4 regions of the Raoultella sp. genome follow, and region 2 is predicted to be linked to each of the others. Evidence: predicted binding sites of a transcription regulator. Region 2 holds the regulator's gene; each other region holds the start of a gene.
The links. Region 2 encodes Fur, which represses iron uptake genes when iron is present. Its sites were predicted from a motif close to ATAATAATGAGAACNACTATCAA; they were not measured.
Positions count from the first base shown of each region.

Region 1 (7,968 bases), on a different contig from region 2:
CACTGTCACGCCACTTTCCGTCAGCACAGCATTGCTTTTCGTGGTCTGACCGCGCTGTTTGGTCATATGGGGCTGGAGCTGGATCCGGTGAGCGCCGATGAACAGGAGCGTGCCGGCTACCGTAAGTATGCGGCGCTGCATAAGCAGTGGCGCGACGTGATTCACCGTGGCGTGCAGTGGCGGCTGGACATGCCGGACACCACAACCCTCGCGCAAGGCGTGGTCAGTGAGGATAAGCGTCAGGCGCTGTTTCTGGTGAGCCAGCTGGCAATGCCGGATTACAGCCTGATGGCGCCGCTGCGCATTGCAGGTCTGGAGGCGGGTGCGCGGTATCACATTACGCTCCTTGATCACCCCAATATTCAGATAACGGGGGAGGGCGGCCACACCATGCGCAAGCTACCGGCGTGGATGACCTCACCGCAGACCGTAAGCGGTGAGTGGTTGCAACAGGCGGGCCTGGCGTTGCCCATTCTTGACCCGGAAAGCGCCATTCTGATTGGTCTGCAACGCGTGTGATGGCAATGGGCCGCCCGGCGGCCCTTATTGAGGAATGTAAAATGAACCCGACCGCCTGTACCCATAAAAACAACCCTAACTTCTGGATTTTCGGGCTGTTCTTCTTTCTCTACTTTTTCATCATGGCCACCTGTTTTCCGTTTCTGCCGATCTGGCTATCGGACGTTATCGGCCTGAACAAAACCGAAACCGGCATTGTGTTTTCCAGCCTGTCTCTGTTTGCGATTTGTTTTCAGCCGGTGCTGGGCGTTATCTCGGATAAGCTGGGGCTAAAGAAGCATCTGATGTGGGTCGTCTCCGTCCTGTTGGTGCTGATTGCGCCGTTCTTCCTCTACGTGTTTGCTCCGTTATTAAAAACCAATATCTGGGCCGGCGCGTTAAGCGGCGGCGCTTATATCGGTTTTGTGTTTTCCGCGGGCGCCGGAGCGATGGAGGCGTACATCGAGCGCGTCAGCCGGAATAGCGGGTTTGAGTACGGTAAAGCGCGTACCTTCGGCTGCCTGGGATGGGCATTGTGTGCGACCACGGCGGGCATGTTGTTTAGCGTCAATCCGGAATGGGTTTTCTGGATGGGATCGGCCGCGGCCTTGCTGCTGCTGATACTGGTGACGATAGCTAAACCGCAGGCCAGCCAGGCAACCCAGGTGCTGGATTCCCTGGGGGCCAATCGTTCCGCCGTGGATTTGAAAACCGCGGTACGCATGTTCCGCCAGCGGAAAATGTGGATGTTTATTTTGTATGTGGTTGGCGTGGCTTGCGTCTATGACGTGTTCGATCAGCAGTTTGCCACTTTCTTTAAGTCCTACTTCGCTACGCCGGAAGCGGGAACCCGGGCGTTTGGTTTTGCGACCACTGCCGGGGAGATTTGCAATGCCATTATTATGTTCTGCTCACCATGGATTATTAACCGCATCGGCGCGAAGAATACGCTGCTGATTGCCGGGATGGTGATGGCGGCAAGGATGATCGGTTCATCATTCGCCACGACGGCTACTGAAGTGGTGGCGCTGAAAATGCTCCATGCGCTGGAAGTGCCGTTCCTGCTGGTGGGAGCATTTAAGTACATCACCGGCGTTTTCGATACTCGCCTGTCGGCGACGATCTACCTGGTCGGTTTTCAGTTTGCCAAACAGGTGGCAGCGATTTTCCTCTCCGCGTTTGCCGGCAATATGTATGACCGGATTGGCTTCCAGGACACCTATCTTATCCTCGGTGGTATCGCGCTGGTGGTGACGGTTATCTCGGCGTTCACGCTGTCGGGTAAAGCCGCCCTGGGCAGCGTTGAGGGCAAGGCGATGACGACCTGATTCCCGGACAGAGCGCGGCGTGGCCGCGCCTGGCAAATGCGTAAAAACACCCATCGTAATCGCGTGATTCATTGATTTTATCCACATCTGTTTTTTTATCGGGTAAATCTTCTTCCGATACGATGAGTGTAAAAATCAGTCAGTTTTCTCGCCTTCAGACTGTTGCCATGTGAAGGCGGACTCTGGCAACCAACAACGTAATCACTTGTTCCAGCTCACAAAAATGTGGGTATACCCTGCGGTTATAACCTTATTAAAAATACGGCATTGATAAGCGTTTTCAATATCATTTAATTAACTATAATGAACCAACTGCTTACGCGGCATTAACACTTCCTGCCGCTCGACAATAATGGAGATGATTATGAGTTATACACTGCCAGCCCTGCCGTACGCTTATGACGCCCTGGAACCACACTTTGATAAGCAGACGATGGAAATCCATCACACTAAACATCATCAGGCCTATGTTAACAACGCCAACGCTGCGCTGGAGAGCCTGCCGGAATTTGCTAATCTGTCTGCTGAAGAACTGATCACCAAACTGGATCAGCTGCCGGCTGACAAAAAAACCGTGCTGCGTAACAACGCGGGCGGCCACGCTAACCACAGCTTGTTCTGGAAAGGTCTGAAAACCGGTACCACCCTGCAGGGCGACCTGAAAGCCGCTATCGAACGTGATTTCGGTTCCGTTGACAACTTCAAAGCGGAATTTGAAAAAGCGGCAGCGACCCGCTTTGGTTCTGGCTGGGCATGGCTGGTGCTGAAGGGCGACAAACTGGCCGTGGTTTCGACCGCTAACCAGGACTCCCCGCTGATGGGCGAAGCTATCTCCGGCGCTTCCGGCTTCCCGATTCTGGGCCTGGATGTTTGGGAACACGCTTACTACCTGAAATTCCAGAACCGTCGTCCGGACTACATCAAAGAGTTCTGGAACGTGGTTAACTGGGACGAAGCAGCAGCGCGTTTTGCCGCCAAAAAATAAGGTTGCATTGTGCTGAACGAGAAGCGAGTCTGATGACTCGCTTTTTTTATATCCGCAGCAAAGGAGCGGCGATGCACTATCCGGTGAATGTCTTTGTGGGCAAGGTAAGGGATTACGACGGCCGCCGTCCAAGCGCCATCGGTAAAATTCAGATCGATGGTGAACTGACCCTCGGCGAACTGGGGCTGGAGGGAGATGAACAGGCGGAGAAGAAAATACATGGCGGGCCGGACCGCGCGCTGTGCCACTATCCTCGTGAACACTACGCCCATTGGGCTCTTGAACTTCCGCAGCAGGCGGATCTTTTCTGCGCTCCGGCGTTTGGCGAGAATCTCTCGACCGAAGGACTGACGGAAAAAGACGTCTGTATCGGCGACATCTTCCGCTGGGGAGAGGCGCTGATTCAGGTGACGCAGCCGCGTTCACCGTGCTTCAAGCTTAACGATCACTTTGCCGTCAGCGATATGGCGCAGCTTATGCAGAACAGCGGTAAAACCGGCTGGCTGTATCGGGTCGTGGCGGGCGGACGGGTATCCGGCGATGCGCCGCTGGAGCTGGTTTCCCGGCTAAGCGATGTGAGCGTCCATGAGGCGGGTGCCATTGTCTGGCATATGCCGTTCGATGATGAACAATACCATCGTCTGCTCTCGGCGGCTGGGTTGTCGGTGAGCTGGAGCCGTACCCTGCAGAAGCGGCGCCTGAGCGGACAGATAGAAGACCATTCACGCAGATTGTGGGGCAAATGATTCCCCGCGGGCCGTAGCGCTGACGCGCTTTGCCCAGGCTACAAAGCGACCTGTCCACCAACGTTTGTGAATTCGTATAGCCCGGATAAGCGTAGTGTAATCCGGGACACATACTCATCAGGTCCGTTTATACAGCGGCAGCCAGATGGTCAAGCGCAAACCGCCTAACGGGCTGTCATCGGCTTTGACCCAGCCGCGATGCTGCTGAATCGCGGCCTCAACAATCGCCAGCCCCAGACCTGTGCCGCCGGACTCGCGATCGCGCGCCTCGTCGGTACGATAGAACGGACGGAAAATCTGCTCACGATCCTCCGGACTGACGCCCGGGCCGTCATCATCGACGTTAACCGTGATGCCGTCTTTATCCACCGAAAAACTGACCGAAATTTTGGTGTGCGAGTAGCGCAACGCGTTACGTACGATATTTTCCAGTGCGCTTTCCAGCGCATTGGGATTGCCGTACAACGGCCAGGGGCCCGGCGGATACTCGACGGTGAAGGATTTTCCCACCTGTTCGGCTTCAAATGCCGCGTTATCCAGTACTTCGCCCCACAACTGATTGGCTTTCACCGTTTCACTGACCAGCGCGTTGTTCGCCTGATTGCGCGACATCACCAGCAGATCGTTAATCATACTGTCCAGCCGGTGGGCCTCGGTCTCAATACGCTCAAGCTCTTTGCTCTCACCACTGCGACGGCGCAGTAAGGCCGTTCCCAGCTGCAGGCGCGTGAGCGGCGTACGCAGCTCGTGGGAAATATCGGACAACAGGCGCTGCTGACCGGTCATCATACGTTCCAGCGCCGTGACCATCTGGTTAAAACTGGCTCCGGCGGCTAAAAACTCCTGCGGACCAGCTTCCAGTTCCGGATGTTGACGCAGGTTGCCCTGGGCGACCTCATCGGCGGCGTTTTTCAATTTGCGAGCCGGTTTGGCCAGACTCCACGCCAGCCACAGCAGCAGCGGCGAACTGACCAGCATCGTAACGATAAGCAGGAGCAACGGGCGGTCGAACAACAGGTTGATAAAGTCTGACTGGGATGTGCTTGCAGGGCGGATCAGATAGAGCTGGTAATTATCTTCCCCATCCCTGACGGAAAACGGCCCGACCATCTCCAGACGGCCATAGCGTTTTTTCTGCGGATGATCGGCATTATCGGCCTGGCCGATAAAGTTGCGAATGATCTGCATTTCGTTGCGTTCTGCACCGATAACGCGGCCTTCGCTGGTTACCAGCAGTAAACGCTGCCCCGGCGGAGCCCACTTATCGATAGCGCGAAATAGCCGACGCCACCACATCAGGTCATTGGGGGGATCGGTCGCCAGTTCGGCCTCGACGTGCTGTTCGATCATGGTGCCCTGCCGCTGTTCGCTCTCCAGCAGTTCGGTCATCTGGCGCGAGTCCAGCTTGGGCAACATCAGAACCAGCATCAACACCAGCGCCAGCGTGAGCCAGAAAATAGCGAAGATGCGTGCGGTTAAACTTCCTATCATGAAGCCGAAACCATCAGGTAGCCGCGTCCGCGCAGGGTTTTAAACCACGGATGGCCATCTTTGCGTTCCGGCAACTTACGACGCAGATTGGAAATATGCATGTCGATGGCGCGATCGAACGGCGTCAGGCGTTTTCCCAGGACTTCCTGGCTCAGATGTTCACGAGAGACAACCTGGCCAAGATGTTGCGCCAGCAGGTAGAGCAGGGTGAACTCCGTGCCGGTCAGTTCCAGGGTCTGACCATCGAAATTGGCTTCCTGGCGGCCAGGGTTGAGGCTCAAGGCGTCAACTTCCAGGGTCGGGGAACCGGCTTCGGTGGTTTGCTGCTGCTCACTCCAGTGAGAACGTCGCAGAATCGCGCGTATACGCGCCACCAGCTCACGATCGTTGAAGGGCTTAGGCAAGTAATCATCCGCGCCCAGCTCGAGGCCGAGAACGCGATCCAGCTCGCTGCCGCGGGCGGTTAGCATGATAACCGGGGTTTGGTGTGTCTGACGTAACTCTTTAAGCGTATCGATACCGTTTTTCTTCGGCATCATCACATCAAGCAAAAGTAAATCGATGCTGTCGTCCAGAAGGGCCAGCGCCTGTTCCCCGTCATGGGCCACGAGCACGTTAAATCCTTCCATATCGAGCAGCTCTTTTAACAGGGAGGTGAGCTCCCGGTCATCATCAACTAACAGGATTTTATTCATTGTTTAAATACCTCCGAGGCAGAAATTACGTCATCAAGGCTCGCTAATCCATGACTTTACGTTGTTTTACACCCCCTGACGCATGTTTGCAGCCCGAATCGTAGACTGTATCTCGTTGAATCGCTACACAGACACAAATGTATTGGGAGTATGTGATGCGCAATGTTATTGCTGCCGTCATGGCCTCAACGCTGGCGCTAAGTGCATATAGCCAGGCCGCTGAAGTCGTCACCAGCGTTAACTGGCTCCCTGGAGATGACGGGGCGCAGCGCACCAGCCAGAGTCATATGTTTGACGGCATAAGTTTAACCGAACAGCAACGCCAGCAGTTACGAGATCTTATGCAACGGGCACGCCATGACAGGCAACCCATTAATGTTAGCGAAATGGAGACAATGCATCGTCTTGTCACCGCAGAAAATTTTGATGAAAACGCTGTGCGCGCTCAGGCTAATAAGATGGCGCAAGAACAGGTTGCTCGCCAGATTGAAATGGCAAAGGTTCGCAACCAGATGTACCACCTGTTAACGCCGGAGCAGCAAGCGGTTCTTAATGCTAAACACCAGCAACGAATGGATCAGTTGCGTGAGGTTGCAAGGATGCAAAAAGGTTCAGCAACCATGTTGTCGAGTAGTAGTAATACCATGCAACCCCAGTAGTAGACCCTGTTTTCCTTGCCATAGACACCATCCCTGTCTTCCCCCACATGATGTGGGGGTTTTTTTTGCCTGTAATTAAGCGAAACGCCTCCCGCCTTGCTCCTCGTTGTGACAAAAGTTCAGGTTATACTAAGCGCATCGCCGAAAAGGAGTATATATGAATCAATCTTATGGGCGGCTGGTGAGCCGTGCGGCTATTGCGGCAACGGTGATGGCGTCCGCGTTACTTTTGATCAAGATTTTTGCGTGGTGGTACACCGGGTCAGTGAGTATTCTGGCTGCGCTTGTGGACTCGCTGGTGGATATTGCCGCCTCGTTAACGAATTTGCTGGTCGTGCGTTATTCGCTCCAGCCTGCTGATGAGGAGCATACTTTTGGCCACGGTAAGGCAGAATCACTGGCCGCGTTGGCACAAAGTATGTTTATCTCCGGGTCGGCCCTGTTTCTGTTTTTGACCGGTATTCAGCACCTGGCGCGTCCGGAGCCGATGCAGGCGGCGGGTGTCGGTATTGCAGTGACGCTGATCGCGCTGGTCAGTACGATGGTGCTGGTCACGTTCCAGCGTTGGGTGGTCAGAAAAACGCAAAGTCAGGCGGTGCGGGCAGATATGCTTCATTATCAGTCTGATGTTATGATGAACGGTGCAATTCTGGTGGCGCTGGGTCTCTCCTGGTATGGTTGGCATCGTGCCGATGCGCTGTTTGCTCTCGGGATTGGCATCTATATTTTATATAGCGCTTTGCGTATGGGTTATGACGCCATTCAGTCGTTGTTAGACCGCGCGCTTCCTGACGAGGAACGTCAGGAAATTATCCATATTGTGACCGAATGGCCAGGTGTCAGCGGGGCACACGATCTACGGACGCGGCAGTCAGGGCCGACTCGCTTTATTCAAATACATTTGGAAATGGAAGATAATCTCCCGCTGCTCCAGGCACACGTTATTGCCGAGCAGGTGGAGCAGGCGATTCTGCACCGTTTCCCGGGTTCTGATGTCATTATCCATCAGGATCCCTGTTCTGCGGTGCCGCTGGCGCAGCAGGGCGTTTTATAAGCCTTGGGTTATAGTCTGTAAGCTCGATGTAAAGTGTGGGGCAGATCGGCATTTTTTGTATAAATTACCGCCATTTGGTCTGACCTGAATCAATTCAGCCAGAAGCGTTTGATATACTATTGCAATTATCGTCGTGCACTCCTGGTGAAGGAGCGCTTCAGGCAACAGGATTATTTTTTGCTTCCTAAGTTCAGAGGTAGTCATGATTAAGAAAATCGGTGTATTGACAAGTGGCGGTGATGCTCCGGGCATGAACGCAGCAATTCGTGGCGTTGTGCGCGCAGCATTAACGGAAGGTCTGGAAGTTTTTGGAATCTATGACGGTTACCTCGGCCTGTATGAAGATCGCATGGTTCAGCTCGACCGCTATAGTGTTTCCGACATGATCAACCGTGGCGGCACTTTCCTCGGGTCAGCACGCTTCCCGGAATTCCGTGAAGAACATATTCGCGCCGTTGCGCTTGAGAACATGAAAAAGCGTGGCCTGGATGCTCTGGTCGTTATCGGCGGTG
Region 1 covers NZ_JBCNNS010000081.1:9,929-17,896, forward strand. The annotation lists gene ACZAHD_RS14825 (alpha-galactosidase) at 1-519, shown strand, start outside; gene ACZAHD_RS14830 (oligosaccharide MFS transporter) at 561-1,826, shown strand; gene sodA (superoxide dismutase [Mn]) at 2,191-2,811, shown strand; gene yiiM (6-hydroxyaminopurine reductase) at 2,883-3,557, shown strand; gene cpxA (envelope stress sensor histidine kinase CpxA) at 3,675-5,048, opposite strand; gene cpxR (envelope stress response regulator transcription factor CpxR) at 5,045-5,743, opposite strand; gene cpxP (cell-envelope stress modulator CpxP) at 5,899-6,402, shown strand; gene fieF (CDF family cation-efflux transporter FieF) at 6,560-7,456, shown strand; gene pfkA (6-phosphofructokinase) at 7,659-7,968, shown strand, end outside.
Region 1: a site for Fur is predicted at 2,094-2,116, ahead of sodA (superoxide dismutase [Mn]). Genes of this name have one in related genera too.

Region 2 (7,968 bases):
ACCCAATACGACAACCACTCCGATATCCCGAGCTGGAGCGGTGGCTATGGCAACATCTTCCAGGATGAGCGTGACGTGAAGTTCGTGGTTATCGCTCCGTTCACTATTTTCTGATGCCGCTGCGGCAGGCATAAACCTGCCGCAAACCTGAGAGGTTAATTATGAAGAAGCTATTGCTCATCGCGGTTATGGCATCGGGCCTGACAGCCTGTACGCAGGCTCCCGCGCCGAAGGAAGATACGAAACTAAAAGAGGCTTATAGCGCTTGTATCAATACGGCGGAAGGCAACCCGGACAAGGTTCAGGCCTGTCAGAGCGTTCTGGACGTGCTGAAAGAAGAGAAACAGCATCAGGCGTTTGCCAACCAGGAAAGCGTGCGCGTTCTGGATTACCAACAGTGTATTCAGGCAACCCGTACCGGTAACGACCAGGCGGTGAAAGCGCGTTGCGATCGCATCTGGAAAGAGATTCGCAGCAACAACACGACGAAATAAAACGGGCGACAGTAAGAAAACGGGCGGAGTATTATCTCCGCCCGTTGGCGTTTCAGAGTTTATGTTCCGCCGGTTGATAATTGCGACTGAGACGACCAAACAGCATCGCGGTAGCGGCGAGTCCGCACAGTGCGGCGAACATCAACCACCATCCCGGTGAACTCTTATCGCCAGTCATCTGAACCAGTGCGGTAGAGACAGCCGGCGTCAGGCCGCCGAAAATGGCGGTGGCGAGGCTGAACGCGAGTGAAAAGCCCACGGTGCGCACATACACAGGCATCACCTCGGTGAGTGCAGCAACCATTGCGCCGTTGTACATACCAAAAAAGAACGAGAACCAGAGCAGCACCAGCGTCATACGCGTGAAATCCGGCGCGGCGGTAAGCCAGTTCATCATTGGCCATGTGGTGAGCAGAGCAAGTATGGTAATGCCCATTAGCACCGGGCGACGCCCGATGCGATCGGAAATTGCGCCGCCGATTGGTAACCAGATAAAGTTGGAAATGCCAACCAGCATCGTGACAATCAGGCTATCCCGCGCGCTGAGGTGCAAAACCGTTCTTCCATAGGTCGGGGTATAGACGGTTATAAAATAAAATGTGGTTGTCGTCATCGCCACCAGCAGAGTGCCAGCGCCGATGATGCGCCAGTTTTTAGCCATCGTGGTGAAAATCTCCTGGGTGTCAGGACGATGGGTCCGATGTAAAAAGGCTTCCGTTTCCTGGAGCGAGCGGCGTAAAACAAAAATTAGCGGAATAATCATACAGCCAATAAAGAAGGGGATCCGCCAGCCCCATTCGGAAATCTCATCGTGCCCCAGCGTGGCGTTCAGAGCGTAGCCAATCAGTGCAGCAAAGACGATCGCCACCTGTTGGCTGGCAGACTGCCAGCTGGTATAGAAGCCTTTATTTCCTGGCGTGGCGATCTCAGAGAGATAAACGGAAACCCCGCCTAACTCCACGCCAGCGGAAAACCCCTGTAGCAACCGCCCCAGTAAAACCAACACTGGTGCCAGGATGCCGATGGTTTGATAACCGGGAACCAGGGCGATCAGCAGCGTGCCACAGCCCATGATCGCCAGGGTCACCATTAGCCCTTTGCGTCGACCGATTCTGTCGATATAGGCGCCCAGCACAATAGCCCCGATAGGGCGCATCAAAAAACCGGAGCCAAAAACGGCAAAGGTCAACATTAATGCGGCGAACTCACTCTCCGCCGGGAAGAAGGTCTTTGCGATATAGGTAGCGTAAAAACCGAACAGAAAAAAGTCGAACTGTTCGAGGAAATTACCGCTGGTCACACGCAGTATTGCGCCGAAGGTTCCGGCGCGCGATGTGGATTGAGTCATAGGGTTTGCTCTCCATTGTCTTTATCTTGTATTTATAGAGGTAAGAGTGTGTGGGTTAGTCGCCAGCGACCCCCGTTTGCTTTCCACGGCGCTTCTCTATCGCCCATTTGAGTAAAGAAGCGCAGCGGTAAAATCCGTGGGCAAATTTTCCGTAAGGGATAGTCAAAAAGAGTGCCATGACCACGCCGAGATGGATGGCGAGCAGAATACCCATCCACGATGTTTCTCTCCCCGCCAGTAGTCCCAGGCCAGTCAGACTGGTCAGCAACAGCAGCAATATAAAGCCGCGATCCATCGGCTTCTGCCGCGGGTCGCCATGCAGCGCTGAGCGTTTCAGATTCAGCCACAGCAGGCCCGCCGGGCCGACAACAAGACCAATACCGCCCAGCGTGCCGAGGAGCACCGGAACGCTGAAAAACGGGTAGGGCGCTTCCCAACCGGCGAAGTAGTGATATCCCGTCGCAACCAGGGTAGCAGTGAAACAGAGCATAAAACCGTAGAAGGTGAAGTGGTGAAAGCGACGGCGCATTAACGTAAAGGCATCATCCGCTTCGTTACAGCCCTTGCCGTGTCCGCCATCAAGATATTTCAGCGTCAACGCGTTGTGTGAGGCCTCGGCAATGTCTGCGGAGCGCGGCGTGCCGGGAGAGATCTCTCGCCAGAAGCGGACAACGCCCGCCATGAGCAAACCGATCGCCACAATAAACACCGAACCAAACATCCACGCCAGCAGACTGTGCGGGAAGATTTGGTAGAAATCGCCCGCTAAAGGGGGATGAATCAGCGAGCCTTTCAACCCCATCGCGAGGAGTAAAAAGAGAATCAGGCCAAAGACCAGCGTCAGCGTAACGGTCACGCCCGCCCGGCGATACAGCGCGCCGAAAGCGGCTGGTTGGGCATAATGTTGATACGTTTCCAGCCTGACTTCTGCCATCGCCTTCGGCACGTTAATCGCAAATTCATGCGGCGGCGCGTACTGACAGGCATGCAGACAGGCACCGCAGTTGTGGCACAGGTTCGCCAGATAATTAATATCTGCTTTACCGAATTCAAGGCGCTGGGTCATCGCCGGGAACACCGCGCAAAAGCCTTCACAATAGCGACAGGCATTACAGACCTGCATGACGCGTTCGACTTCTGCTTCTGGCTCGCTAAGAATTTGAGCCTCGATGATTAATTTCTCAAGCGGCTTCATGGTGCGCCTCCTTACCTGCGGCCAGGGCGGCCTCTTTGCCGGCGATACGCCCAAAGGTCGTGCCGATAGACATGCCAACGCCTGCGGTATAGCCTTTACCAAGCACGTTGCCGGCCATCATCTCGCCAGCAACGAACAGATTGCGGCTTGGCTGTCCGGCGAAGTGAACCGCCGCATGTTCATTCACTTTCAGCCCCAGATAGGTGAAAGTTATCCCCGGTCTCAGGGCATATCCGTAGTAAGGCGGGGTATCGATCGGGCGTGCCCAGTGAGTTTTCGGCGGCGTCAGACCGGCCGTTACGCAGTTATCAAGGGTGGTATGATCGAATTGTCCCGGCTGGCAGGCCTGATTGTATTGATTCACCGTGTGGGTAAAGCGCATAGCATCCAGGCCTAGCTGGCGGGCCAGTTCTTCCAGCGTATTAGCCTGCGCGCCAGGGAAAACCGGCGGCATAAAGTGGCCGATCGCTTTACTGTCGATAATGGAATAACCAATTTGCCCCGGCTGGTGGGCAACAAGACGTCCCCAGATGGCGTAACGCTTCGGCCAGAAATCTTCGCCTTCATCATAAAAGCGATCCGCGTCACGGTTAACCACCACCCCTAACGAGACACAGTCCACGCGGGTACAGATGCCACCGTCATACAGCGGTGCTCTGGCATCAATCGCCACGCAGTGCGACTGAGAGGGATCGCCGATAATATCTGCACCAGCATCGATCATAAATTTGAGCAGTACCCCCTGATTAAAGCGGGTGCCGCGAATGAGAAAGTTATCGGCAGGCCACTCGCCGCGCGCGTTTTCCCCCCAGGCTTCACGGAGCCATTGGCGGTTGGATTCGAAACCACCGGCAGCAAGTACGCAGGATTTGGCGGCAATGCGCTCCTCTCCCGCGATGGCTGCGACAAACGTGCCGTTGCGTAGCTCAAGCGCCTGCACCGGCGTATTGTAACGAATTTGTACGCCCAGCTTTTCCGCGCTCCGGTAGTAGGCATTCACCAGGGCTTTGCCGCCACCCATGAAGAACGCATTGGTCCGCGCCACGTGCAGTGCCCCGGAGAGGGGAGGCTGAAAGTTAACGCCGTGCTGGCGCATCCAGTCGCGACATTGCGACGAGGTGCGGATCACCAGACGCGCCAGCGCTTCATTGGTATTGCCTTCGGTGACTCGCCAGAGATCCTGCCAGAATTCCTCTTCGGTATAGCTGTCCACCAGCACATCCTGCGGCGCATCGTGCATGCAGCGTAAATTGCGGGTATGCTGGGAATTTCCCCCGCGCCATTCGCGTGGGGCAGCCTCAAGCAACAGCACCGACGCTCCTGCTTCGCGGGCGGTTAAGGCGGCACATAACGCGGCATTGCCTCCGCCAATCACCAGTACATCAACCATCGTAGACTCCATTACTCTTTAACCAATTGTTAAATCTGTAATTGAAATGTATACGCAGGAGTTGTGTGGGCGCTATGCTGCTCGGCTAAAGACCTCTTTAGTTGGCGTAAAGAGTGGCCCCAGGCCAGTGGCCAGTTTCCACCAGCTGGCGCATGACTTTGCTGAGCACCACGCGGGCGGCGAGGCCTGCCGGAGTGAGCTCATCGTCAGACAGGCTCACTAAAAAGTTGGGGCGACTGAGTATCGGGTTATGGACGCCGATCACTCTTAATGCCTCTTTATCAAGGTGGGAAATTGCAGCCCCGGGCTGCAGTGTCGCTCCAAGACCGCTGCGCACGGCGCGCATCAGTAGGGTCAGACCATCAATTTCGGCGGCAATGTCCAGCTTCAGGGCATGTTCCTGGCTGATAGCCTCTAGCCTGCCGCGCAGGCCGTGACCCTGACTGGGCATAATCAGGGGAATATTCGCCAGCTGCGAGGGGGAAATGGTGTCGTCAGCAATCTCGGTCAGTACGGCGTAGGTTCCAATCAAAAATAGCCGTTCTTCGAGGATGGGTCTGGCGCTCCAGCGCAGGATTTTCTCTTTCTGGAAAACGACGGCTAAATCAATTTGGCGGGTGTTGATCATTCGTTCCAGATTGCCGGAGAGACTTTCCACGACGTGCAGGCGCACATCAGCATAGCTTTCCCGCATCGCATTAATAAAAGGCATCCCCAGTATTGATGCGGTGCTGGGAGCCATGCCGACGCTGACGTGCCCGGACAGGCGAGCTTCCCGGGCAGCAAGGATCGCATCATCAGCATGGCGTAGCGCCAGCTGCGCCTGAGAGTAAAAGGCCAGGCCAGCATTGGTGGGAGTGACGCCGCGTGAGGTGCGCTGCAGCAGGCGAATGGAGAGTTCATTTTCCAGGCGTGTCATTTGCTGGCTGAGCGCCGAGACGCCAATATTGAGATCGAGCGCAGCGCTGCCCATGCTGCCGGTTTCCACAATCCGGACGAAGTAACGTAGCTGACGAAGTTCCATGTCGATTCTCGGGTAAGACGGAAAGGAATTTCACAGTAAAGCAACATCGCCCGGGAGGGAAGGTCGAGCGGCAGATTCCACGCATAAAAAAAGCCAACTGTCAGGTTGGCTTTTTGCGCTTAACGCGGCAGGAAAATTACTTTTCCTGCGCGTCGTGTGCATGTTCATCTTCACGGCAGTCGCCTTCCGCACAGTGACCGTAAAGGTACAGGCTGTGGTTGGTCAGGCGGATGCCATGACGGTGGGCGATTTCACGCTGACGCGCTTCGATAGACTCATCGCTGAATTCGATCACTTTGCCACAATCGAGGCAAATAAGGTGATCGTGATGATGCTGCTGGGTCAGTTCGAAAACAGATTTACCGCCTTCGAAGTTGTGGCGAGTCACAATGCCAGCATCGTCGAACTGGTTCAGCACGCGATAAACAGTAGCGAGACCAATCTCTTCACCCATGTCGATCAGGCGCTTGTATAAATCTTCCGCACTGACGTGATGGTTATCCGGTTCCTGCAGGACTTCCAGGATTTTTAATCGTGGAAGTGTGACTTTCAGGCCAGCCTTCTTTAATGCGGTATTGTTGTCAGTCATGCGGAATCTGTCCTGTTGCTAAACGATCTACTTCCATCAGCGGAAGTAATACAGAGAATCACCCGATGCAATGCGTCTCATTATAGAACTGCCATCGTCAAATGAAAACTGCAAGTATCGGGCCTTGTATGCTGTCAAAAACGAGGCACCAGCTACAAACTGCGTCACCTGACCTCGTTAAATCAGAGGACATTGTACAGATATGTGATTAAAAGTTAAAAACTTGTAGCTATTTGTTTGATTGCTTCTATCTATTAATGCGGCGAAAATTTATGATAACGCCACACAATCATCCGGCATCAGGCGTTTTTGATCTCTTCGAGGTGCAGTTCTTCAGCGACCTGCTTAACCCATTTATCCACGCGTTCGTTGGTCAGTTCCGGCTGGCGGTCTTCATCGATAGCCAGACCGACAAAATGATCGTCATCCGCCAGGCCTTTAGAGGCTTCAAAATGATAGCCCGCAGTTGGCCAGTGGCCAACGATGGTGGCGCCGTGCGGCTCAATGATATCGCGGATGGTGCCCAGCGCGTCACAGAAGTATTCCGCGTAGTCTTCCTGATCGCCGCAGCCAAACAGCGCAACCAGTTTACCGTTAAAGTCGACCTCTTCCAGCGTCGGGAAAAAATCATCCCAGTCGCACTGAGCTTCACCGTAGTACCAGGTCGGAATGCCGAGCAGCAGGATATCGTAGGCTTGCAGATCTTCTTTACTGCTCTTGGCAATGTCGTGAACATCAGCAACATCTTTACCAAGCTGCTTCTGAATCATTTTTGCAATATTCTCGGTGTTGCCCGTGTCGCTGCCAAAAAAGATGCCGATGATTGCCATGAGTAAAATAACCTCTTGAAACTTAATGATGTGGTAGTGGCGTAATGCCCGCAGATAAAGGCAATCATAGCAGAACAGGGGAGGGCGCGGAAACAGCAATCACGCCCGACTGCACACTCTGCTACATGAAAGTCTTTTTTTTAAGGATTTTCAGGCTTTGTCCCAACCGCGCAGGGTTGCCAGCTGGTTCATTAGCATCTCTTCGATCAAATCGCTGCGGTTCATATTGCGAGCTTCCGCCAGTTCGTTGAGCGCATCAACCGCTTCAGCGTTGAGCTTTAACTCCACACGCTTCAGGCCGCGAACTTTATCGCGTTTGAGCTGATTGCGTTTATTTATGCGCAGTTGTTCATCGCGCGAAAGCGGATTGGTCTTTGGTCTACCCGGGCGACGCTCGGTTGCGAACAAATCTAATGTCGTACGGTCCGTTTGTTCTTTTGCCATGATTCAGAGTGACTTCGGGGAAACAAGTTGCCGGGCTATAGCCGACACAGATAGCGCGCCATAATACATCAGGCGAACCGCTGCGCCAACGACCGCGGGCATTCTGCAGCGCGGTCGGGCAGTTTTTAGTCAGTTAAGCCTGCAAAGCGGTTAGATAGCGACGAATAGCGCGCAGGACGGCTTCCGGTTTCTCCGCATGTACCCAGTGGCCGGCACCGGCGATGACGTGCGCCCGCGCCTGCGGGAACTGGGCGAGCAGGGTATCGCGGTAGTCATCGGTGACGTAGGGAGAGTTGCCCCCCGGAATGAACAAGGTCGGATGGGGCCAGGCGGGAACCGTGTGCCAGCCCACGATGTGCGGATATTGATCCCATAATACCGGCACATTAAAGCGCCACTGGCCGTCAACAAAAGATTTCAGCAGAAACTGAATTACGCCTTCTTCCTGTAGATGTTCCCGCATCACTGCGGCCGCCTGCTGACGAGACGCGGCACCAGCGTCGGTGACGGCATTAATGGCGTTGAAAATTTCATCATGGCGACGCACGTGGTAGTCCACCGGGGCAATATCAATGGCGACCAGGCCAGCGATGCGCTCCGGTGCCAGCGCGGTGAGCGCCATGACCGCTTTCCCCCCCATCGAATGACCAATAA
Region 2 covers NZ_JBCNNS010000017.1:42,546-50,513, forward strand. The annotation lists gene chiP (chitoporin ChiP) at 1-114, shown strand, start outside; gene ACZAHD_RS04720 (ChiQ/YbfN family lipoprotein) at 162-494, shown strand; gene tcuC (tricarballylate/proton symporter TcuC) at 547-1,842, opposite strand; gene tcuB (tricarballylate utilization 4Fe-4S protein TcuB) at 1,898-3,037, opposite strand; gene tcuA (FAD-dependent tricarballylate dehydrogenase TcuA) at 3,024-4,427, opposite strand; gene tcuR (tricarballylate utilization LysR family transcriptional regulator TcuR) at 4,525-5,451, opposite strand; gene fur (ferric iron uptake transcriptional regulator) at 5,588-6,040, opposite strand; gene fldA (flavodoxin FldA) at 6,340-6,870, opposite strand; gene ybfE (LexA regulated protein) at 7,021-7,314, opposite strand; gene ybfF (esterase) at 7,448-7,968, opposite strand, start outside.

Region 3 (7,968 bases), on a different contig from region 2:
GCGGTTCTCTGGAGGCTATCGCTAAAAAATACAACGTGGGCTTTCTGGCATTGCTTCAGGCGAATCCCGGCGTCGATCCTTACGTTCCGCGTGCCGGCAGCGTACTGACCATTCCACTCCAGGCGCTACTGCCAGAAGCGCCGCGCGAAGGGCTGGTGATTAATCTCGCCGAGCTTCGCCTCTACTATTACCCGCCGGGGAAAAATGAGGTCACCGTCTACCCTATCGGTATCGGCCAGTTGGGAGGCGATACCCTTACCCCAACGATGGTCACCACTGTCTCCGACAAGCGTGCAAATCCAACCTGGACGCCGACGGCCAATATTCGCGCACGGTATAAAGCGATGGGAATAGAGCTTCCGAGCGTGGTACCTGCCGGGCCGGATAACCCGATGGGCCATCATGCTATTCGCCTTGCGGCCTACGGTGGCGTCTATCTGCTGCATGGCACTAATGCCGATTTTGGTATCGGAATGCGTGTGAGCTCCGGCTGTATCCGCCTGCGTGATGATGACATCAAAAACCTGTTTAACCCCGTTACTCCAGGGACAAAAGTCAATATTATCAACACGCCAGTTAAAGTATCCGTGGAGCCTGACGGCAGGCATCTGGTGGAAATCCATCAGCCGCTGTCCAGACACTTAAATGATGATCCGCAGACGCTACCGATAGTCCTGAATCCTGAGATGACGGCATTTAAGCAGGCCGCGCAGACCAACCAGACGGTAATGGAGCGTGCGATGGCTCTGCGTTCAGGCATGCCAATTGACGTTACCCGCCATCACAATGCGGGCGAACAGTCATTATAAGTGCTTAATGACAGAAATAAAAAAACCGCAGATAGACTGAAGGCGGTTTTTTTATGGGATAACAAGCAGGGTAAAAACGCTTCGCGGTTTCATAAAGGGGTGAAAACCGCGTCACGTAAGTGGCATAACAGAGAACAACTTACTGCTCGCGGCCTGATAAAGGGGTCAGGAGTCGCGTTTTGTCAGTGGCATGACAGAGGTAAAACGAAACTTATTTGTAGATAACTGCAGTACCGTGCAGGGTGTTTGGACCCGTTACTGAGGTGATACGGAAAGAGGTCGCCCCCATTTCTTCCGCTTTCTGCGCCAACTGGTCTTCCAGCGAACCCAGGTTTGTCCCGGCGGAAGCAGAAACGGTACCGATTTTGTGTTGGCCCGCAGGTGTGGATTGCACTTCAACCGCCGCGAAGCTGGCGAAAGAAAGAGAACTCAGCACGGCGGCAAGCGTCAGCGTTTTGATGTTTTTCATGATGATTATACCTATGCAGATGATTTTAGTAGGGTCGTAAGAATTAACTTAACGATCGATAGTTAAATCATAATGTGACCCACATCACACGTCAATATATTTTTATAACGATCGTTCATTTATTTATAAAAAACTTAAAATTCATACATATATGAATTATTTATTTTTGCGGGTTCAGCGCTGGAAGGTTGTCACGTTTATTTTTATAATGCCTCTTCAACAAACCAACATAGGTACAGCGGCATCATGACAACTGACGTTCAAAGTTGCACAAAAAAAAGCCGTGGCCGACCCAAAGTGTTCGACAAGGAAGCGGCGCTGGATAAGGCTATGGCACTTTTCTGGCAACACGGCTACGAGGCAACTTCTCTTGCCGATCTGGTGGAGGCGACCGGGGCAAAAGCCCCGACGCTGTACGCTGAGTTCGTCAACAAGGAAGGGTTATTTCGCGCGGTTCTGGATCGCTATATTTCACGTTTTGCCGCCAGACACGAAGCGCTGTTGTTTGCCGAAGAAAAAACTGTCGATCGGGCGCTGCGGGACTATTTCACCGCCATTGCCACTTGCTTTACCAGCAAAGACACGCCGGCAGGCTGCTTTATGATCAATACTTCCGCGGCGCTGGCGGCGTCATCTACCGCGATCGCCGATACCATTAAGTCGCGGCACGCGATGCAGGAACAAACGCTGGCGCAATTCTTCCAGCAGCGGCAACTGCGCGGTGAGCTGCCGGAAAACGGCGATGTGCAACAGCTGGCGCAGTTCTTAAACTGCGTGTTGCAAGGGATGTCCATCAGCGCACGCGAAGGGGCTGATTTCACAAAGCTCATGCAAATCGTCGAGACTACCCTGCGGCTGTGGCCGCAAATCCTCCAGCACTAATTTGTGTTTCCCCCGGTGACGTTCGCCACCGGGTTTTCATCCCCCCCTGATTTACCCCCTGCTTTATTAGTGTTTTCACATCGTTACACGTATTTTTGTTGTAAATGATATTGATAACAATAATCACTACGTGCAAAATCCGCTCTCAAGTTTTTCTGTTTATTTCCACCTGTAACAATCGATGCGCCCACATCGAAAACTAAAAACAACATGAATACAGTTAACTCATAAAAGGAATGTGTATGAACAAGCGTCTCTGGGTGCTCAACCCACTGCTGCTGGCCACGGCTCTGCCCGTTTTTGGTGCGCAAGCTGATGAAGAAAACATGATCGTGAGCGCCAACCGAACTCACCGCACCGTCGCCGAAATGGCACAAACCACCTGGGTTATTGAGGGCCAGGAGATAGAACAACAGGTGCAGGGCGGAAAAGAGTTCAAAGACGTCCTGGCCCAGTTGATTCCCGGAATCGATGTCAGCAGCCAGGGACGAACCAACTACGGGATGAACATGCGTGGACGGGCTATCGTGGTGCTGATCGACGGCGTACGCCTTAACTCTTCCCGTACCGACAGCCGTCAGCTCGACGCTATTGACCCGTTCAACATTGATCATATTGAAGTCATCTCCGGCGCTACCTCGTTGTACGGCGGCGGTAGTACCGGCGGCCTTATCAATATTGTGACCAAAAAAGGGCAGCAGGAACCCCAGGTCGATCTGGAACTGGGCGGTAAAAGCGGATTTGCCAACAGCAACGATCATGACGAACGCGTAGCCGCAGCGGTCAGCGGCGGCACAGACCATGCTTCCGGGCGGTTATCAGTGGCATATCAGCGTTTTGGCGGCTGGTACGATGGCAATAACGATGCGCTGGTCCTCGATAATACTCAGACCGGTCTGCAGCACTCAGATCGCCTGGACGTCATGGGGACCGGCACCATCAACATTGACGATAACCGTCAGCTGCAGCTGGTGACGCAATATTATAAAAGCCAGGGCGATGATTACGGTCTGTATCTCGGCAAGAACATGTCAGCCGTCACCGGTGAGGGCAAAGCCTATACCACCGATGGGCTCAATTCCGACCGCGTTCCCGGTACCGAAAGGCATCTGATTAGCCTGCAATACTCCGATGCCGACTTCTATGGCCAGAATCTGGTCAGCCAGATCTATTATCGCGACGAGTCGCTGACCTTTTACCCCTTCCCGACGCTGACCAAAGGTCAGGTCAGCAGCTTCTCCGCGTCAAAGCAGGATACCGATCAGTACGGCGCGAAAATCACCCTTAACAGCCAACCGCTTGACGGCTGGGACCTGACCTGGGGAGTGGATGCCGACCACGAGACCTTCAATGCTAACCAGATGTTCTTCGACCTGAAGAGATCGATGGCGTCGGGCGGGCTGTACAACGAGGCTATCTATACGACGGGACGCTACCCGGGATACAGCATCACTAACCTGGCACCGTTCCTGCAGAGCAGCTATGACCTGAATGATATTTTTACCCTGAGCGGCGGCGTGCGCTATCAGTGGACGGAAAACCGGGTTGATGATTTTGTCGGCTACGCCCAGCAGCAGGATGTTGCCAGCGGCAAGGTGAAATCGGCCGATGCTATCCCGGGCGGTAAAACGGATTATGATAACTTCCTGTTTAACGCTGGCATTGTCGCCCACCTTACCGACCGCCAGCAGACCTGGTTTAACTTCTCACAGGGCGTCGAGCTACCGGACCCGGGTAAATACTATGGTATCGGCAAATACGGTGCGGCGGTCAACGGCAACTATCCCCTGCAGTCGAGCGTCAACGTGGGGGATTCGCCGCTGCAAGGGATCAAAGTCAACTCGTACGAACTGGGCTGGCGTTACACCGGTGATAACCTACGCACACAGCTGGCGGCATACTACTCCACCTCGGACAAAACCATTGTCGTTAACCGCAACGATATGACGATCAACGTGCAATCCGACAAGCGGCGTATTTACGGCGTGGAAGGAGCCGTCGATTACTTCTTCCCGGATAGCGACTGGAGCACCGGTGCGAACTTCAACGTGCTGAAATCCCAGGTGAAGGGTGACGGTAGCTGGCAAAAATGGGATGTGACACTCGCTTCGCCATCCAAAGCCACCGCCTGGGTCGGCTGGGCGCCAGATCCGTGGTCACTGCGCGTACAAACCCAGCAGGTGTTCGACTTGAGCGATGCCAGCGGTAATAAGCTCGACGGCTATAATACCGTAGACTTTATCGGCAGCTACGCGCTCCCGGTGGGCAAACTGACCTTCAGCATCGAAAACCTGCTGAACGAAGACTATGTCACCATCTGGGGACAGCGCGCCCCGCTGCTGTATAGTCCGACCTACGGCAGCAGCTCACTGTATGAATACAAAGGTCGTGGGCGTACCTTTGGCCTGAACTACGCCGTAAGCTTCTGATAAAAAAGCCCCTCAGCCTGAGTGCAAGAGGGGCAAATAACTGTTAACGTCTTTTTTACGCTTTGTTGTTGAGGATCAGCTGGCCGTTACTGTCCAGCGGAATTTGCGTACCGGGATCGTGTTCCATACGGATTTTTCCCCGCTGTTCGCCGATTTTGTAGGTCACATCGTAGCCCAGCATTTTATCCGACTTGTCGTATACCGTTTTACAGCGCTGCTGTGTGGTGGTGTAGGTGTCTCCTTCCTGCATTGACCCTTGAATCTGGTTACCGGCATAACCGCCGCCCAGCGCGCCTACCACGGTCGCCACGCTGCGGCCACGACCGCCACCAAACTGATGGCCGATGACCCCGCCGGCAACAGCGCCAAGAACGGAGCCGGCAATGCGGTTTTCATCCTGTACCGGGCGACGATGGGTCACGGTAACGTTGCGGCATTCCTGACGCGGAGTTTTTACGGTCTCTTTTATCGGTGTACTGGACACCACTTGCGCATATTGCGGGCCACGATCTAAGACGTTAAGACCAGCGACAGCTGCAACACCCAGCGCGGCAGCCACGCCAATCCCTATACCCGCTAACATTGATTTATTCACGGGGTATCCTCCCTTGTTGCTGATAGAAACAATTTTGCTATCGACCCAGGGACCTTGCAAATGAGAATACGGATGAAAAATGCGGGGAAAAGCGGAAAATGGAGTGGATTCAGAGGAATCTGAGATATTGTGCGCGAGATGGCAGACGGAAATTCTGTCATTGAGCCGGCAAGGTGATAACCGGCTCAGTATTCGCCGCTGCCCGCCATCCCGAACTGGCCTGCCGACGCAGTCCGGGAATGGGGTAAACAGACAATCAGTGCAGCTTCAGGCGCGGACGAATAATGCGGTTGATGCGACCTACCAGCATCATCAGTCCAGTCTTGCAGTAGCCGTGCAGCGCAATCTGGTGCATACGGTACAGAGAGATGTACACAAAACGCGCAATACGTCCTTCGACCATCATCGAACCGCGCATCAGGTTACCCATCAGGCTCCCCACGGTTGAGTAGTTGGAGAGCGAAACCAGCGAACCGTGATCTTTATAGGTGTAGGACTTCAACGGTTTGTCTTTCATCTGCGCCAGAATATTATTCAGCGCACAGGTCGCCATCTGGTGGGCCGCCTGGGCGCGCGGTGGTACAAATCCGCCTTCAGGACGCGCACAGGATGCGCAGTCGCCGATGGCATAAATATCCGGGTCGAGCGTCGTTTGCAGCGTTGGCTGAACCACCAGCTGGTTAATGCGGTTGGTTTCCAGACCGCCGATCTCTTTCATAAAGTCCGGCGCTTTGATCCCTGCCGCCCAGACCATCAGGTCAGCATTAATGAACTCGCCGTCTTTGGTGTGCAGGCCGTTCGCATCGGCGCTGGTGACCATGGTTTTCGTCAGGACGCGCACGCCAAGCTTCGTCAGCTCATTGTGAGCCGCGCCGGAAATACGCGGCGGCAGCGCAGGAAGAATACGCTCACCGGCTTCAACAAGGGTGACGTTCAATGCTTCGCTGGTCAGCCCTTTATAACCGTAGCTGTGCAGCTGTTTCACCGCATTATGCAACTCTGCGGAGAGCTCAACGCCGGTAGCCCCACCGCCAACGATCGCGATATTGACTTTGCCGTTGGCACCCAGGTTAGCTGAGTATTTCAGGAACAGGTTGAGCATTTCCTGATGGAAACGACGCGCCTGATGCGGGTTATCAAGGAAAATACAGTTCTCTTTGACGCCCGGAGTATTAAAGTCGTTAGAGGTACTGCCCAGCGCCATCACCAGCGTGTCGTACGGCAGCTTACGCTCGGCAACCAGCAGTTCGCCCTTCTCATCACTCAGCCTGGACAAGGTAATGGTTTTCGCTTCACGGTTAATATCCACCACTGAACCCAGTTGGAACTGAAAACCGTGATTGCGGGCGTGGGCCAGATAGCTCAGCGCATCGACGCCTTCATCGAGCGAACCGGTCGCCACTTCATGCAGCAACGGCTTCCACAGATGGCTATGATTACGATCCACCAGCGTGATTTTCGCTTTTTTGTTACGCCCCAGCTTTTTACCCAACTGAGTTGCCAGTTCCAGTCCACCGGCGCCGCCACCTACGATTACGATTCTTTTCAATGGTGTAGTCACGAGACCCCCTAAAAATATTAACCAATTGTTAATTAAAAGTTATACAAATAGCGCTTATTTAACAACAAGTTACAGCAGTGAAACCATTCAGCGAAATTGAGAATACCATGAACGGGTCATTGGTCATACCAAAATTGATATACATCAAGTTTTACCGCCTGTTTTTTAACCATGCCATTACTGGCGGCATAAAAAAAGCCCGCCGTATTCCTTCTACGACGGGCAGGAGGCCGGGATCGGATCAACCCAGGGTCTTAAAAGCTTTTATTCGCTGCAGATGGGGGGAGATGTTCTTGAATTTGTGGGTCTGTTCATTATCCCAGATGATTTCATAGTAGTGATGCAGCAGGTCAGCCGAACGCTGGCTGTCCAGCGCTTCATCCTGACGGGAGAGTATCACCAGACAACGGTCGCGGTTTTTCTCGCGGAAGTTGTTGACGCACTTGGTCCCGATATCAGCATACTCTTCAGGCCTGTCGATCTTGCCTTCCATGTTTTCAGCGGGAAACAGATTGGGGTTAAAAATGGCCTGACGCACATCGCAAAGGAAACCAATCCGTTCCGCCCAATAGCCGCCCAGACCGACGCCGCAAATCAGCGGCCGATCGTCAGTATTGAGCTGCAGCATTTTATCGACTTCTTTTAGCAAGTGCTGCATATCATGTTTTGGATGCCGCGTGCTATAGCTTATCAGACGCACATCGGGATCGATAAACTGCAGTTGCAGCACCTTCTCATGGTTTCCGGGACTGTTTGAGTCAAAACCGTGTAAATAGATAATCATCGCATCCTCACCAGACTTCAGGTCAATTACGCAGACTTCGCCTCTTGCCAACGCGCGTGGAGCTGCTCCAGCTGCGCATTAACCGTCTTCCAACGGGCAGAATCCCTTAACTCCTGACGGGTAAATGAGCTTTTATGATACAATTTCGTAACACGCTCTGCTTTGATCGGCGACAGGTTATCCAGCACGCTGACCGCACCCTTACGATTATTGCAGACCAGGATCATATCGCAACCCGCATCCAGCGATGCCTGCCCGCGTTCGGCATAGCTGCCCATAATCGCCGCCCCCTCCATCGACAGGTCGTCGGAGAAAATCACTCCGTCGAAACCTAACTCACCACGCAGCACCGTCTTCAGCCAGTGCGCTGAGCCGCTGGCCGGGCGCGGATCCACATCGCTGTAGATAACATGGGCAGGCATAATCGCGTCGAGACGAT
Region 3 covers NZ_JBCNNS010000069.1:13,090-21,057, forward strand. The annotation lists gene ldtC (L,D-transpeptidase LdtC) at 1-809, shown strand, start outside; gene bhsA (multiple stress resistance protein BhsA) at 1,021-1,278, opposite strand; gene ACZAHD_RS13510 (TetR/AcrR family transcriptional regulator) at 1,525-2,160, shown strand; gene ACZAHD_RS13515 (TonB-dependent siderophore receptor) at 2,403-4,589, shown strand; gene ACZAHD_RS13520 (glycine zipper 2TM domain-containing protein) at 4,645-5,184, opposite strand; gene ACZAHD_RS13525 (NAD(P)/FAD-dependent oxidoreductase) at 5,441-6,745, opposite strand; gene ycfP (alpha/beta hydrolase YcfP) at 6,987-7,529, opposite strand; gene nagZ (beta-N-acetylhexosaminidase) at 7,556-7,968, opposite strand, start outside.
Region 3: a site for Fur is predicted at 2,265-2,287, ahead of ACZAHD_RS13515 (TonB-dependent siderophore receptor). Genes of this name have one in related genera too.

Region 4 (7,968 bases), on a different contig from region 2:
AGGTCTCCCGTGGCATAAACCGGCTGCAACGCTGCCATGACTGGCTGATAACGGATGATACTGTTTTTCCGGAGTCCTGAGTCTGTGCCGCCATTTCCTTTTCCGCTGTTTAAAATAGATAACCCCTCCGGCAGAGGCGGCCGAAGGGGAGTACACACTTCTCACTGTAGAAAGCGGGTTAGCGAGACGTTAGCGCGCCAGCCACTGCTGGCCGAGCAAATCGGCCGTCAGGATCGCGGCGTAAACGCTGTCTGCCGTCACCGGGAATGGCATGTTATGGATCGTTTCGCCTTCCGCGCAGGTCGCTTGCGCTACCGCCTGAATTTTCCCTTCAATGCCCTCTTTGACGCCCATTTGCGCCAGGGTCACCGGCAGACCAACTTTCTGGCAGAAGCCCAGCACCGTTTCAATCTCTTCCATCGGGCTGTTTTGCAGCACCAGTTGCGCCAGGGTGCCAAACGCCACCTTTTCGCCATGGTACAAATGATGGCACTCTTCGAGAAGGGTGAAGCCGTTATGAATGGCGTGCGCCGCAGCGAGCCCGCTGCTTTCAAACCCAATGCCGCTGAGGTAGGTGTTGGCTTCGATAATGCGCTCCAGCGCATCCGTCACCACGCCAGCCTGCGCCGCCAGGCGCGCTTTTTCACCTTCGGCCAGCAGCGTATCATAGCACAGGCGGGCCAGGCTTAACGCTGCCGCCGTGGACTGTCCGCCAGCCATGCTGGTCGCTCTGGCGTCAAAGCAGGCCTTCGCTTCAAACCACGTCGAGAGCGCATCGCCCATCCCGGCCACCAGCAGACGCACCGGCGCTTTAGCAATAATTGCCGTATCCATGACCACCATATCCGGGTTTTTCGGATAGATCAGATACTCTTCAAACTCACCGGCTTCGGTGTAAATAACCGACAGCGCGCTGGTTGGCGCATCGGTAGAGGCAATCGTCGGGATCACCACCACCGGCAGCTTCTGGTAGAAGCCAATGGCTTTAGCGGTATCGAGCGTCTTCCCACCGCCAATCCCCACCACGCCGCGGCAACCGTGCTGCTGCAGAATGGCAATCAGGCGGTTGATCTCCGCGTGACTGCATTCGCCGTTAAAACGGGCCGCGTGGCAGCTTAAACCGTGGTTATGCAAGCCATTGAGTACTTTGTCCCCCGCCAGCTTCATCACGAAGTCATCGGCAATGACAAAAAAGCTGTCCGCCAGATTTTTGGCATACTGACCAAAAAGCGTGGATGCGTCAGGGCCCTGAAGATATTTGGCCGGAGATTGAATAACTTTTAGCATTCCTTTCACCCTCAAATAAGTGCATGTTTTACATGATGAGCCCTGGCGTCATCCTGTTCAGCCTGCGGTTCATGGCGGAAACGGGATCGTGGCCGGAGCGATGCAAACACTGTAGGGCGAGCGTCGAACAAAAAAATTTTTGCCGTTTTCGTTCTGATATGAAACAGAGAATTTTTTTAACGTTCCATATTGGAACATTAATTACCGGAAAATGGTGGGATTGCGATCCCGATCCGTCCATTCGCCGTCATGCTACGGAAAAAAACGGATAATCTGCCAATGCTGATGCCATCGACAGCAGAAAAAAAATTAAAAAGCATCCGTTGCCCCGGTTACCGTCGATGACCGTAGAGCGAAAAAATAGCCTCAGCTCTCATTTTTCTCTTTTCATCGGCAATAACGTTTCATAACGGAACAAAAATTAATAAGCATGTTCCGTTATGAAACTCGTTTTCGCGACATTTTTTTTTCCATTAACTCAGCCAGAATCATGACATCGCCGGGCGGTTCTTTACGCCAGACGAAACCCCTACACGATGACCGCCTCCGTGGCTAGAGAGGTCGCATCGCATCACTCCGACGGAGCATAAATAATGAAAAAACTGATTAACCGTGTCGAAGATGTCCTGAGTGAACAACTGCTTGGCCTTGCCAGAGCCCATCCTGAATTAACGCTGCACCAGGACCCGGTTTATGTCACCCGCGCCGATGCGCCGGTCGCCGGGAAAGTGGCGCTGCTCTCCGGCGGCGGCAGTGGACATGAGCCGATGCACTGCGGCTATATTGGCAAAGGTATGCTTGCCGGCGCCTGTCCGGGCGAGATTTTCACCTCCCCGACCCCGGATAAAATGTTCGAGTGCGCGATGAATATCGACGGCGGCGAAGGTGTGCTGCTGATCATCAAAAACTACACCGGGGATATCCTCAATTTCGAAACCGCCACCGAGTTGCTGCACGAAAGCGGCGTCAAGGTGACCACCGTGGTGATCGACGACGACGTGGCGGTCAAAGACAGCCTCTACACCGCCGGACGCCGCGGCGTCGCCAACACCGTGCTGGTTGAGAAGCTGGTCGGCGCGGCCGCCGAACGCGGCGATTCGCTGGAGGCCTGCGCAACGTTAGGCCGCAAGCTTAACAACCTCGGTCACTCCATCGGGGTTGCGCTAGGCGCCTGCACCGTGCCGGCCGCCGGACAGCCGTCATTTGAATTACAGGAGAATGAGATGGAGTTCGGCGTCGGTATCCACGGCGAACCGGGTATCGACCGTCGCCCTTTCAGTTCTCTCGATCGCACCGTCGATGAGATGTTCGACACCCTGCTGGAGAACGGCACCTACAGCCGCACGCTACGTCAATGGGATATGGTCAAAGGAAACTGGCAGGACGTCACACAAAGCAAACAGGCGCTGCAAAAGGGCGACCGTGTCGTCGCCCTGGTCAATAATCTTGGTGCCACCCCGCTGTCGGAGCTGTACGGCGTATACAACCGCCTGGCCACGCGCTGCGAGGAGAACGGCATCACTATCGAACGCAACCTCATCGGCAGCTACTGTACCTCGCTGGATATGGTGGGCTTCTCCCTCACTCTGCTGAAAGTCGATGACGACACGCTGGCATTATGGGATGCCCCCGTTCACACCCCGGCGCTGAACTGGGGCCATTAAGGAGCACGACATGTCACTGAACAGAACGCAAATCGTTAACTGGCTTTATCGCTGCGGCGACATTTTCACCAAAGAGAAAGATTTTTTAACCGGCCTGGATAAAGAGATTGGTGATGCCGACCACGGTCTGAATATGTATCGCGGCTTCAGCAAGGTGGTGGAAAAACTGCCGTCCATTGCCGATAAAGACATCGGTTTTATTCTTAAGAACACCGGAATGACGTTGCTCTCCAACGTCGGAGGCGCCAGCGGCCCGCTGTTCGGTACTTTCTTTATTCGTGCAGCCCAGGTAACGCAAGCTCATCAGAGTCTGACCCTCGACGAGTTGCACCAGATGATGCGCGAAGGGGCGGACGGGGTGGTCAACCGGGGGAAAGCGGAACCCGGCGATAAAACCATGTGCGACGTCTGGCTTCCGGTCGTCGAGTCACTGCGCCAGTCCAGCGAACAACACCTGTCGGTTCAGCACGCGCTGGATGCTGCCGCGACACAAGCGGAGGAAGCCGCCCGTTCCACTATCACCATGCAGGCCCGCAAAGGCCGCGCGAGTTACCTCGGCGAACGCAGCATCGGTCATCAAGATCCTGGCGCAACCTCGGTGATGTTCATGATTCAGGAGCTGGCTGCAGCAGCCAAAGAGTAAGGATAACACGATGGTAAACCTGGTGATTGTTTCTCATAGCGCCCGACTGGGCGAAGGTGTCGGAGAACTGGCCCGGCAGATGCTAACGGGCGGTGGCTGTAAACTGGCGATCGCCGCTGGCATTGACGATCCTGAAAACCCGATCGGCACCGATCCCGTTAAGGTGATGGAGGCTATTGAATCCGTTGCCGATAGCGACCACGTGCTGGTGATGATGGATATCGGCAGCGCCCTGCTCAGCGCAGAAACCGCGCTGGATCTCCTCGATCCGACGATCGCGGCGAAGGTTCGCCTGTGCGCCGCGCCGTTGGTCGAGGGCACTCTGGCGGCAACAGTCAGCGCCGCCACCGGATCGGATATCGATAAAGTGATCGCCGACGCCATGAACGCCCTGGAGGCTAAGCGCGTACAGCTGGGGTTACCATCGCTCGTACAGAACGGCCCACAGGCCACGCCGATGGCCGACGATCTGAGCGGCGAGTCCGTCTCGGTGGTCATTAAAAACCATAACGGCTTACACGTTCGTCCGGCATCGAGGCTGGTTGCTGCATTATCCGGATTCAATGCCGATCTGCTGCTGGAGAAAGGCGGCAAATGCGTCTCACCGGACAGCATTAACCAGATTGCCCTGTTGCAGGTACGCTGCAACGATACATTAAGGCTGCTAGCCCGCGGGCCGGATGCCAAAGCGGCGCTGGCGGCATTTCAGGCGCTGGCGGCGGAGAACTTTGGCGAGCAGCCAGACGCCGCGCCAGCGGTGTTGACTCCCCCCGCCGAGCGCGTGCAGGGAAAAGCGCTCCGCTATCCGCTGCCTGGCGCCCGGCCAGTACGGCAAAACGGCGCCGATATCGCTAATGAACAGCGGCGCCTGCAACAGGCGATCGGCCAGACGCTGGACGATCTCAATGCGCTGACCACGCTGGCGGAAGAGCGCTATTCTGCCGATATTGCGGCCATTTTCTCCGGCCACCACACGCTGCTCGACGATCCTGACCTCTATGAAGCCGCCTGCGACATCCTGCGCCAGGAACGATGCAATGCGGAGTGGGCGTGGTATCAGGTACTGGCCGATCTCAGCCAGCAGTATCGCCAGTTGGACGATGCCTATTTGCAAGCGCGCTATATTGATATCGACGATCTGTGCCACCGGATTTTGCGCCATCTGCAAGGCGGCAGCGAGGAGCCGCTGGCAGTGCATGAGCCGACGATTATCATCGCCGACGATCTCTTTCCTTCCACCGTCTTGCAGTTGGATCCCTATCGGGTCAAAGGGATTTGTCTGCGGGAAGGGAGCGAGGCATCCCACGGCGCGATTATCGCTCGTCAGGCCGGAATCGCCTGCCTGTGCCAGCAGGGAGATACCCTGAAGCCGATACGCGATGGTGAACCTCTTACGCTCGATGTCGCCGAAAAACGCGTGATCCGTACCTGACGATCTCTTCATTACTTTCTGTCGTTCATTCTTCATGCCGGAGGCTACGCCTCCGGGGATTCTGTTTTCGCTCAACCTCCAGGAACCGTTATGTCTCAATTCTTTTTTAATCAGCGCCCCCGACTCGTCGACGATGTCATTGAAAGTACGAGTATTGACTGCCCGTGGAACAACCTGGCGCGTCTGGAGAACGACCCGACGATTCGCGTGGTCGTTCGTCGCGATCTCAACAAAAGTAACGTCCCGTCATCTCCGGCGGCGGCTCCGGCCATGAGCCGGGCGCACGTCGTACTTCAACAGCGACAGCCTGCTGGGCAATATGGACCCAGGTGCCCATGCGGTCGCACAGATTTTGAAAACCCTGGAGGAAAAACAGTGCGGGTAAGCGCCTTTTCTTCTAAGCGCATGAACATCACCGACGGCGCGCTTAGCCTGGGGCCGGCAGCTCAGGCAAGGCGTTGATGCCGCCGCTCGGGGATCGCTCCGGCCTCCTGCCGTAACCCGGCCTATTTACTGTGCCAGTAGGCCTGGGAGCGCACCAGTTGCGGGTCAATTTCGTCATTTTCAAACCGACCGAGCAGCGATTTCACCACCGCGCCTTCACCGGTCACCCAAATAAAGTAATCTTCCGCAGCTACGCTAACCTGCGCCAGACGTTCAGCCACGGCGGATAAATGATGGCCGATGATCCACTCAATATTAAAGTCCTGCAGATCCGCCAGATAATCTTTATACGACGCCTCGCCGATCGTCACCAGCGCCGTCACCTGCGGGCGCACGGGCAAGCGACTGAGGCCCAGCAGACGGCGGCGTAGCGCAGGCATCCCGGATTCATCACAGACATACAGTTGCCAGGCATAATCTTCGGGCACCACCAGCGAACCGCGCGGGCCGCCAATCACCAGCTTATCGCCGACGTTTGCCGCCAGCGCCCAGCGGCTGGCAATACCGCCGTCGTGAATAAAGAAGTCATACGCCAGTTCATGCCGTTCGGCATCATACAGCGGCGTATAATCACGGGTCGCCGGACGGGGGCCCTCGCCCCAGTTAATGCCCTCTTCGGTCACCTGCGGCGGCGTAAATGTGGTGCCGGCTTGCGGAAAAAAGAGTTTGGTATGGTCGTCAAACCCCTGAGAGACAAATCCCTCCAGCGCGTCTCCGCCCAGCACAATACGCTGGAAGGCGGTGCCAACGCGCTCAACGCGCAACACGGTTAACTCGCGAAAACGCAGCGCATTACGAACCCGTTTCGGGTACTGAGGTACTTTCATTTTTATCATCGTCATTCGCCTTCGTGAAATTTATAGATATATCTAAACTTTACACAAATGATAATGATTGCCATTAAAAAAGAATGCAAGTTTTTTCTGATATAGCCATAGCAAAAAGAAAAAAATATAAATCACATAATAAAAACATTTAAAATCAAATAATTATTAAAAATTCCTATTCATACTTGCTAATTATTAATTTTTAGATATAAATTAGATATATCAAGATACACAGGAGAAAACTATGCGACATCATCATGAAGAAGGTCGTGGACCACGTAGCCACCACGGTGAACACAGCGAACGCGGGGAGCATAGCCGCCGGGGTGGCGGCGGTGGCGGACGCCGTCAGCGTTTCTTCGGCCATGGCGAACTGCGTCTGGTGATCCTCGACATCCTCACCCGCAACGCCAGCCACGGCTACGAGTTGATTAAAGAGATAGAAAACCTGACCCAGGGTCACTACAGCCCAAGTCCGGGCGTGATCTATCCAACTCTCGATCTCCTTCAGGATCAGGGTTTTATCAGCGTCGAAGAGGAAAATGGCCGCAAAAAAATCGCCATAACCGCAGAGGGCAGCCTTCTGCATGCCGGGAATCTGGAACAGCTCGGCCATATCCAGGAACGTTTGCAGGCCCGTATGGTCGGCTGTGAACTGCGTAAAAACCCACAAATGAAGCGGGCTCTGGAGAACTTTAAAGCCGTACTGAATTTAAAAGTTAACCAGCAGCCTCTCAGCGAAGCCCAGTTGAAACAGATTGTCGCCGTCATTGACCGCGCGGCCATGGAGATTTCCCAGCTCGATTAATCTTCCCGCGCCGCCTCCCCTGCCCTCATTTTGAGCAACCTGCACCGCCGCGACGCACGCGGCGGAATACTCCCGGTAGCTTGCCTTACCCGCTCAGGAGTAAAACATGCCAAAAATATCACTATGAGATTAAATTTTGCACAAATTCGTTTTCGCGCTGCGTTTATCCTGATTTTCAGCTGCCGTGCCGAAGTGGCGTAATCCCTGCAATACTTAATTCAGTATCATGTGATACGCCCGTCCCAGGAGCTCATTTTGAACAGGTTACCTTCCAGCGCATCGGCTCTGGCCTGTAGCGCACACGCACTGAATCTCATTGAGAAGCGAACGCTTGATCATGAGGAGATGAAAGCACTTAACCAGGAGGTCAGAGAATATTTTAAAGAGCATGTGAATCCCGGTTTTTTAGAGTACCGAAAATCGGTTACTGCTGGCGGGGATTACGGAGCCGTAGAGTGGCAAGCGGGAGGGTTAAATACGCTTGTCGACACTCAGGGACAAGAGTTTGTCGATTGTCTGGGTGGTTTTGGAATTTTTAATGTAGGGCACCGTAATCCAGTTGTGATTTCCGCCGTCGAGCATCAGCTCGCTAAACAACCTCTTCATAGCCAGGAACTGCTTGACCCGCTGCGGGCCATGCTGGCAAAAACGCTGGCTGCTTTAACCCCCGGTAAACTGAAATACAGCTTCTTCTGTAACAGCGGCACAGAATCGGTCGAAGCGGCATTGAAGCTCGCGAAAGCCTATCAGTCGCCGCGCGGTAAATTTACGTTTGTCGCCACCAGCGGCGCTTTCCATGGTAAATCGCTGGGCGCACTCTCGGCCACCGCCAAATCCACTTTCCGTAAGCCTTTCATGCCGCT
Region 4 covers NZ_JBCNNS010000001.1:13,352-21,319, forward strand. The annotation lists gene dhaR (dihydroxyacetone kinase operon transcriptional regulator DhaR) at 1-94, opposite strand, end outside; gene ACZAHD_RS00105 (glycerol dehydrogenase) at 190-1,287, opposite strand; gene dhaK (dihydroxyacetone kinase subunit DhaK) at 1,881-2,951, shown strand; gene dhaL (dihydroxyacetone kinase subunit DhaL) at 2,962-3,594, shown strand; gene dhaM (dihydroxyacetone kinase phosphoryl donor subunit DhaM) at 3,605-5,026, shown strand; partial or broken gene ACZAHD_RS00125 (dihydroxyacetone kinase) at 5,117-5,304, shown strand; gene ACZAHD_RS00130 (siderophore-interacting protein) at 5,533-6,306, opposite strand; gene ACZAHD_RS00135 (PadR family transcriptional regulator) at 6,542-7,105, shown strand; gene ygjG (putrescine aminotransferase) at 7,361-7,968, shown strand, end outside.
Region 4: a site for Fur is predicted at 6,355-6,377, ahead of ACZAHD_RS00130 (siderophore-interacting protein). Genes of this name have one in related genera too.